Regions from separate parts of the Arthrobacter sp. D5-1 genome, predicted to be linked through region 1. Evidence: predicted binding sites of a transcription regulator. Region 1 holds the regulator's gene; the other holds the start of a gene.
What was found. Region 1 encodes HrcA, which represses chaperone genes, less so after heat shock. Its sites were predicted from a motif close to TTNGCACTCGNNNNNNNCGAGTGCNAA; they were not measured.

Region 1 (4,396 bases):
GTCCCGCCGTCGACGACCTCAAGACATGATGCCCCAAGAGAGCCGTCACGGCGCCGGCATCACTGAGCCGCGTCACTTCGCGGGGCGAGATCCCACCCTCGGGCCCCACTATCAACAGCACCTCGCGGGGTGAGGTGGCCTTGGTTGCCGCCAGCTCTTCAAGAATGGTCCGCAAAGGATTCTTGGCGTCTTCATGCAGGATGATGGCAAGGTCAGACTGGGCAACGGCTTTCGCCAGGGACCCGGTGTCCACCATGGTCCGCACCTCGGGGATCCATGCCCGCCGGGCCTGCTTGGAGGCGGCAGCAACCACTGATTCCCACTTCGCATGGGCCTTTGCTGCGCGATCGCCTTTCCATCGAACAATGGAACGCTCTGACTGCCACGGGAGCACAGCGTCGATTCCGAGCTCCGTGGCCGTTTCGATGGCAAGTTCGTCGCGATCGCCCTTGGCCAGGGCCTGGACCAGTACCAGCCGGACGTCCGGCTGTTCTTCAAAGGCCATGTCGGAGGCAGTGACGACGAGGCCGGCGGGCCCGGCCGCGGCGACCGTGCCGGTCAACCGCGCGCCGGCACCATCGGCTATGTCAACGGGCTCTCCCACACCAAGTCGCTTGACCGTAACCGCGTGCCGTGCCTCTGGACCTTCCAGCACGAACGTGCCGCCGGGTATGACATCGCTGAGGCTGCCGGCCGACGTGAAGAAAACGGGGTTGCTCACCGCTACAGGTTACCGAGCTTGTCCCGAAGCTTGGCGAACATTCCGCCGCTGGCCACAAGCTTTCCTTCAGTGAACTGCTCCCCGCGAAGCTTGGCGAGCTGCTGCAGCAATTCTTCCTGCGCAGGATCCAGCTTGCTCGGCGTTTCAACGTGGAGGTGTACCTTGAGGTCGCCACGGCCATAACCACGCAGGTGCGTGACGCCCAGGCCCCGAAGGGTGATGATCTCCCCTGACTGGGTTCCGGCCTTCACATCAATGTCCTGTGCGCCGTCGAAAGTATCCAACTGCAACTCCGTACCCAGCGCTGCGGCCGTCATGGGCACGCTGAGGGTGGCATGGAGGTCGTCGCCTTCGCGCATGAACATGGAATCGTTGTTGACGCGGATCTCCACGTAGAGGTCGCCGGACGGGCCGCCTGCGGGTCCTGCTTCGCCTTGGCCGGACAACTGGATGCGCGTACCGGTGGCAACACCGGCAGGAACCTTGATGGTCAGGGAACGGCGACTGCGGATGCGGCCTTGGCCGTTGCACTCATTGCAGGGGTCTTTGATGACCGTTCCGAAGCCCTCGCAGGAACCGCAGGGGGCAGCGGTCATGACCTGGCCAAGGATGGACCGGACAGCGCGCTGGACCTGGCCGCTGCCGCCACAGATGTCACAACGTTCCGGGTGGGTGCCCGGTCGGCAGCAGCTGCCGTCACAGGTGGGGCAGGTCACGGCCGTGTCCACTTCGAGCTTCTTGTTGACGCCGAAAACGGCGTCCTTCAGGTCAATGCGGACACTGATAAGTGCGTCCTGGCCGCGTCGGACACGGGAGGCCGGCCCGCCGTGACCGCCGCCGCCACCAAAGAACGTATCGAAGATGTCCTGGAACGCGAAGCCCTGGCCGGAATATCCGCCGCCAAACCCGTTGTCCGTTCCATTCTCATTGCCGGTGGCGTCGTAGACGCGGCGCTTCTGGGGATCGGACAGCACCTCATAAGCATGGGTCACGGCCTTAAACTGCTCCGCGACATCCTCACCTGGGTTTACGTCCGGGTGGAGTTTCCGCGCCAACTTGCGGTACGCCTTTTTGATCTCTTCCCCGGTGGCTTCCGGCGAGACTCCCAAAACGTCATAGTGGCTGCTCAAAGTCGGTATCTCTTCCTTGTTGTACTGCGGATGTTTCTTCGGGACGGCGTTCAGCCGCCAAGAATGCGTGAAAGGTAACGGGCCACGGCCCGGACTGCGGCCATGGTAGTGGGGTAATCCATGCGGGTTGGGCCCAGGATCCCCACCTTGGCACCGGAACCGTATCCGGTGGCCACAACGGAAGCCTCAGCCAATCCGTCGTAGGGTTTCTCCCGGCCGATACTCACGGTGACGCCCCTGGGGTCATCCCCCATGTCTGACAACAACCGAAGCATGACAACTTGTTCCTCAAGGGCTTCCAGCACCGGACCGATGCTCAAGGGGAAGTCCACGTTGGACCTGGCGAGGTTGGCCGTACCGGCCATCAGGATGCGTTCTTCGCGGCTGTTGTCGCTCAAGGCCTGCAGTCCGTTGGCCAACGTCTGGGCCAGCCCCCGGAGCTCCGGCGGACACAGGGCAATCACCGACGGAAGCACCTGCGGCAACAGGGCCAGTTGCGTCCCTGCGATGCTGCCCAGGAAGCGGGATCTCAATCGCATCAAAGCGTCGTCGCCCACGTCCGAACCAGCGTCGATGACCTTCTGGCTGACGCTGCCGGTATCGGCAATCAGCACCACCAACACTTGTTGTGGTGCCAACAGGACGAACTCAACATGCCGTACCAAGGCGCGGTTGGAGTGCGGATACTGCACGACGGCGACCTGGTTGGTCAGTTGGGACAGGAGCCTTACCGTGCGCTCCAGGATGTCGTCTACATCATCAGGGCCTTCAAGCAGCGAGTGGATGGCCCTCCGCTCTGCGGCCGAAAGGGGCTTGACTTGGGAGATGCGATCGACGAAAAGGCGGTAGCCCTTGTCGGTGGGAATGCGACCGGCACTGGTGTGGGGCGCTGCAATGAGGCCTTCTTCTTCCAGAACGGCCATGTCGTTACGGATGGTGGCGCTTGAAACTCCAAGATGGTGCCGTTCAACAAGGGCCTTCGATCCAACAGGCTCCCGTGAATGCACGTAATCTTCAACGATGGCACGCAGCACTTCCAATTTGCGTGGCTCACTCATTGCTCCACCTCCTGACGACTGCCGTGGTCTCTGAGACCGGGTCCACTTAGCACTCAACATGCCCAAGTGCTAACCAGTCTAGTATGAGCCAACCCGTTGCTAGCATTGAACTTTCCTTTCCCAAGCCAGCACAAACCAACACTGAACAATTCAACCCAGCACAAAAGGTAGGAACTCCTTGGCTTTCGACACGTGGGGTCCGCAGGATCTGTCAGCTCCCGCCAAACGGCAACTGCCGGAGGTAGCTGTACAACGCGGGATGGTCCTCGAAGATGTCCAATCAGGCTGGGTGGGCGAAGTCACCCGGGTGGAGAAGACCGGCGGCATGCACATCGTGTCCCTCGAGGACAGGCGGGGGAAGACGAAGTCGTTCCAGCTCGGATTTGGCTTCCTGCTCGAGGGGCAGCCCATCCGCTTGATGCCCCCGGCCCCCCGACAATCGACGCCGCCCGTTCAGGCCGGTCGCACGGCGTCGGGTTCGGTGAAGGTTGAAGGACAACGCGCCCAGGTGGCCAAAGCCAGCCGCATTTGGGTGGAGGGAAAACACGACGCCGAACTCGTAGAGAAAGTTTGGGGCGACGATCTTCGCGTCGAGGGCATTGTGGTGGAGCCCCTGCACGGAGTCGATGACCTCAAGTCGGCAATCTCCGCCTTTAACCCCGGGCCCGGCCGGCGCCTCGGCATCCTGGTGGACCACCTCGTGGCCGGCTCCAAAGAGTCCCGCATCGCAGCTGACGCCATGACTGTGCCCGGCGCCGCAGGAAACGTCCTGATTGTCGGCCATCCCTACATCGATGTCTGGCAGGCCATCAGGCCCAAAGTTCTGGGAATTGAGGCCTGGCCGTCCGTACCCCGCGGCACCGACTGGAAGACCGGGATTCTCACCGCCTTCGGGTGGCCTCACGAGACCGCTGAGGATATAGGACTGGGCTGGCAACGTCTTCTTGGAGCGGTTCGCAGCTACGCCGACCTTGAGGCCTCGCTGCTGGGCCGCGTGGAGGAAGTCATCGATTTCCTCACAGTTCCCTGACCTTTGGCCTCAAAGCAGCAGCAACTGACGTGTCATCGTGGCGCTTGTCCCGGGAAGCCTGCCGGGGCCGGTATTCTGGGACAGCAACACCGCACTATCTTTACAGCAAAGGGAACACACCGTGGCAGAGAACGCTCCTGAAGAACCGGGCAGCGCCGCAGGCCAGCCCCAGTACCATGGCGCGCCTGCAAATGCGCTGCCACTGACCGCCAGCGAGGACAGGCAGTGGGCTACCTTGGCACACTTTGGCGGTATTCTCGGATGCCTGCCATCTCTCCTGATCTACTTGATCTTCCGTGACCGCGGACCGTTCACGGCACAGGAATCCAAGGAGGCGTTGAACTTCACGCTGCCTCCCACCATCGCTGCGGTTCTGGCCAACATCCTGGTGCTGTTGCCGGTAGTAGGCAACATCTTTGCTGTGATCGCCACTGGCATCTGGGTAGCCCTGACATGC
Region 2 (4,396 bases), 1.4 Mb from region 1:
GGGGACTGGGATGGACCGACACGATGGACGGTGCTCCATCCAGCAGTGGCAGGACGCCCTCGGCGTCTTTGCCCCAGAGGATGGCAACCAACGGGCTGCGCCGCCCCGCACCGTCCGTACGGCGGGCGACGGCGGTGACTGCCGCCGTCGTGATGGCCTCCCAGCCTTTGCCGCGATGCGAGCCGGCAGCTCCGGCGGTGACGCTGAGGACACGGTTCAGCAGGAGGACGCCCTGGCCCGTCCAGGCGCTGAGGTCGCCATGGACCCGGGGAGGCAACCCGAGGTCGTCGTGCAGTTCCCGGTAGATATTGGCGAGGCTGCGCGGGATGGGCCGCGTCTGTGGGGAGACTGCAAAGGAGAGCCCGACGGCGTGTCCCGGCGTGGGGTAGGGGTCTTGGCCCAGAATCAGTACCTTGACCTCTGCCAGCGGCTGCTGGAAGGCGCGCAGAAGGTGGCCGGCCGACGGAAGGACATGGATACCGTTCTTGGCTTGGGTCGCGACGAAGTCCAATGCGCTTCGCAGCTCCCCTTCCACGGGCCGCAGGGCATCGGCCCAGTCGGGGGCCATCAGGTGTTCCAGTGGGCGGTCAGGGAGCTCGGCAAAACCTGTCTGGTCCAGGTTGTCCGGCTCAAGGTCAAAGAGTGCATCCTCGCCATTCACCACGCCATTGTCTCCCGCGCAATCCCGGACCGGCGAATGACAGCGTTGTTATTCGCCCGTAACATAGGGGTAGGACATTTTTCCCCCAACACGCGTCGAAGGAGTGTGCCGTGGCAGAACCAGCACCGGAACCGATGGCGCCGCAGTCAACAGGGTTTGCCCTTGCAGACCTTGCGGCCGGGATCCGCAGTGACTCTCCGCTCAGCGAACGGGACCAGCAGATGCTGGCCCTGGAACGGCAGTGGTGGAAGTACTCAGGGGCCAAGGAACAGGCCATCCGTGAGCTGTTCGATCTCTCGGCAACACACTATTACCAGATCCTCAACGCGCTGATAGATACCGAAGACGCGTTGGCCCACGATCCCATGCTCGTCAAGAGATTGCGTAGACTACGTACGTCCCGCCAGCGTGCGCGGACGGCACGTCGCTTGGGGTCCGACGCGTAAATCGCCAGGCTGATCTGTCAGCAGCAACCAGCAAGGACAACGCTTCACCATGACCAAATATGCCAAGGACGAATTCGACCAGGTCCCGCAGAACACCTCGCGGCAGGGCGTTCACCGGGACGCCCAGGAAACCACACGCCCCACGTTGTGGCCGGTCCTGACTGTTGGGGCTGTGGCCCTGGTTTTGGGGTTGGTGGCCTTCCTGGTCCTTCCGAACCTCGGCGTGGTGGCTCCCAATGCCGCGCCCAGCGTCTCGACGCCGGCGCCGCAGCAGACTGATTCGTCGCCGTCAGCGGCACCGGGCGAATCCAGCAGTGCACCGTCCGCTTCCAGCGAGCCGACACCGTCAGAGAGCCCCTCCGCAACGCCGTCCTCGGCACCGGTGGACAAGTCCACCCCGGTTGCCGTGTACAACGGTGCCGGCACCGCTGGCTTGGCTGGCCGCGTGGCCGGTCTTGTGGAAGCCGACGGCTGGACACTCAGCACCGTGGGCAACTGGGGCGGCCTGCCGCAGCAGACATCCGTGATCTTCTACAACGCGCCTGAGCAGAAGGTCAACGCCGAGGCGTTGGGCACCTTGTTGGGCATCCAGACGATCCTTGAGTCGCCCGAGGTGCAGCAGCAGTTGGTGGTTGTAGCAGGACCTGGCTACCAGTAAACCCTCGGCCTTCCCGGTGGGTCTGAAGCCCCAACCCGGTTAAGCCTCAATAACAAAAGTGATGCCCCGGGCCTCCATGGGAGCGCCGGCAGAGTGACTGTGGTTACAGTGGATTGATTCCGGTACGGAGATCCCGGCAACCGGTCTTGGCTACTGCGAAAGTGTGGGCATCATGGCATTGGGAACCGTCAAATGGTTCAACGCCGAAAAAGGCTACGGATTCATCACTGTGGATGATTCGGGTGACGACGTCTTTGTACACTGGTCCGCCATCCAAATGGACGGCTTCCGCGCCCTTGAAGAGGGCCAGCGGGTTGAGTTTGAACTGGGGGAGGGGCAAAAGGGTCCGCAAGCCGAAGGTGTGCGCGTCGCATAGCTTCTTGCAGGATTTCGCTCCCTCTCCGTCAGCCCTCGGCTGAAAGCCCTTTGTTTATAGAGCAAAGTGGCATCTCTGCTTGCACTCTCCCCGGTCGAGTGCTAATTATTGATTTAGCACTCCTATGGTTCGACTGCTAAGTCCAGGCCGGGTTACCCCGGCGTTGGGCGGCATTCGTTCCAGCGGAGGATCAAGAAACACCTTGGTGGGGTGAGGTCCGGAGCGCGGGGCATACAGAGGCTGCGAGCGAAAGACCGTCCGTCGCGGGCACCCCATCTGACAGGTACCTTCTTAACGACTGTCCCGAAAGGACTACCGCCGTTATGGCCAAGATCATTGCATTTGATGAAGAGGCACGCCGCGGCCTCGAGCGGGGCCTGAACATCCTCGCAGACGCCGTCAAGGTCACCCTCGGCCCGCGTGGACGCAACGTCGTCCTCGAAAAGAAGTGGGGCGCCCCCACGATCACCAACGATGGTGTTTCCATCGCCAAGGAGATCGAACTGGACGACCCTTACGAGAAGATCGGTGCAGAACTGGTCAAGGAAGTTGCCAAGAAGACGGATGACGTCGCTGGCGACGGTACTACCACTGCAACCGTCCTCGCCCAGGCACTGGTGAAGGAAGGCCTGCGCAACGTTGCCGCCGGCGCCGACCCGCTGTCCCTCAAGCGCGGCATCGAGAAGGCTGTTGAGGCAGTCATCAGCGAACTGCTGGCCTCCGCCAAGGAGATCGAAACCAAGGAAGAGATCGCCGCTACGGCTTCCATCTCCGCCGGTGACCCGGAAATCGGCAGCCTCATCGCCGAAGCCCTGGACAAGGTGGGCAAGGAAGGCGTCATCACGGTCGAGGAATCCAACACCTTCGGCCTGGAGCTCGAGCTCACCGAGGGCATGCGCTTCGACAAGGGCTACATCTCCGCTTACTTCGTCACCGACGCAGAGCGCCAGGAAACGGTCCTCGAAGACCCGTACATCCTGATCGTCAACTCCAAGATCTCCAACGTGAAGGAACTCGTCACGGTTCTGGAGAAGGTCATGCAGTCCAACAAGCCGCTGCTGATCATTGCCGAAGACATCGAGGGCGAAGCCCTGGCCACCCTGATCGTCAACAAGATCCGTGGCACCTTCAAGTCTGTCGCCGTCAAGGCTCCGGGCTTCGGTGACCGCCGCAAGGCTCAGCTGGCCGACATCGCCATCCTCACCGGTGGCCAGGTCATCTCCGAAGAAGTTGGCCTCAAGCTCGAAAACGCCGGCCTGGAACTCCTCGGCACCGCCCGCAAGGTTGTTGTCACCAAGGACGAGACCACCATCGTTGAAGGTGCCGGCGACGCCGAGCAGATCGCAGGCCGTGTGGCCCAGATCCGCGCCGAGATCGAGAACTCCGACTCCGACTACGACCGCGAGAAGCTGCAGGAGCGCCTGGCCAAGCTGGCCGGCGGCGTTGCAGTCATCAAGGCCGGTGCCGCAACCGAAGTTGAGCTCAAGGAACGCAAGCACCGCATTGAGGACGCAGTCCGCAACGCCAAGGCTGCTGTTGAAGAAGGCATCGTTGCCGGTGGTGGCGTAGCACTCATCCAGGCCGGCGCCAAGGCATTCGCCAACCTCACCCTCCAGGGTGACGAGGCAACGGGTGCCAACATCGTCAAGGTTGCCATCGACGCTCCGCTGAAGCAGATCGCCTTCAACGCCGGCCTCGAGCCCGGCGTTGTGGTGGACAAGGTTCGCGGCCTGCCTTCCGGCCACGGCCTGAACGCTGCCACGGGCGTCTACGAAGACCTTCTGGCTGCCGGTGTGAACGACCCCGTAAAGGTCACCCGCTCGGCTCTCCAGAACGCTGCTTCCATCGCTGGTCTGTTCCTGACCACCGAGGCTGTAGTTGCCGACAAGCCTGAGAAGAACGCTCCGGCCGCCGGCGGCGACGACATGGGCGGCATGGGCGGCATGGGCGGCTTCTAAGCCCCCACGCTGTAGCAATGCAGCGCCCAAGCGTCACGCTTTAGAGCAAGCGACGGCGGTCCCCACCTGGTGGGGGCCGCCGTTTTGCTGTGTGGTGGGGCTCCTATCACGGATTCAGTGTCGGTGGGGTCTGGCAGGATTAAGGTCATGACGATTATTGCTGCCGCCGATGGGTCCGCCCTCGGCAATCCTGGGCCGGCCGGTTGGGCCTGGTACGTTGATGACTCCTGTTGGCGCGCAGGAGGTTGGCCGCACGGCACCAACAACCAGGGTGAACTCATGGCCGTCCTGGATCTG

Region 2: a site for HrcA is predicted at 2,255-2,281, ahead of groL (chaperonin GroEL). Genes of this name have one in related genera too.

What each region holds. Positions count from the first base shown of each region.
Region 1 covers NZ_CP014571.1:2,590,164-2,594,559, forward strand. Annotated here, with positions in the region: gene AYX22_RS11760 (16S rRNA (uracil(1498)-N(3))-methyltransferase) at 1-721, opposite strand, end outside; gene dnaJ (molecular chaperone DnaJ) at 724-1,851, opposite strand; gene hrcA (heat-inducible transcriptional repressor HrcA) at 1,902-2,909, opposite strand; gene AYX22_RS11775 (DUF3097 domain-containing protein) at 3,088-3,939, shown strand; gene AYX22_RS11780 (DUF4870 domain-containing protein) at 4,061-4,396, shown strand, end outside.
Region 2 covers NZ_CP014571.1:1,201,644-1,206,039, forward strand. Annotated here, with positions in the region: gene AYX22_RS05615 (uracil-DNA glycosylase) at 1-664, opposite strand, end outside; gene AYX22_RS05620 (DUF3263 domain-containing protein) at 796-1,107, shown strand; gene AYX22_RS05625 (LytR C-terminal domain-containing protein) at 1,157-1,765, shown strand; gene AYX22_RS05630 (cold-shock protein) at 1,938-2,141, shown strand; gene groL (chaperonin GroEL) at 2,465-4,099, shown strand; gene AYX22_RS05640 (ribonuclease HI family protein) at 4,247-4,396, shown strand, end outside.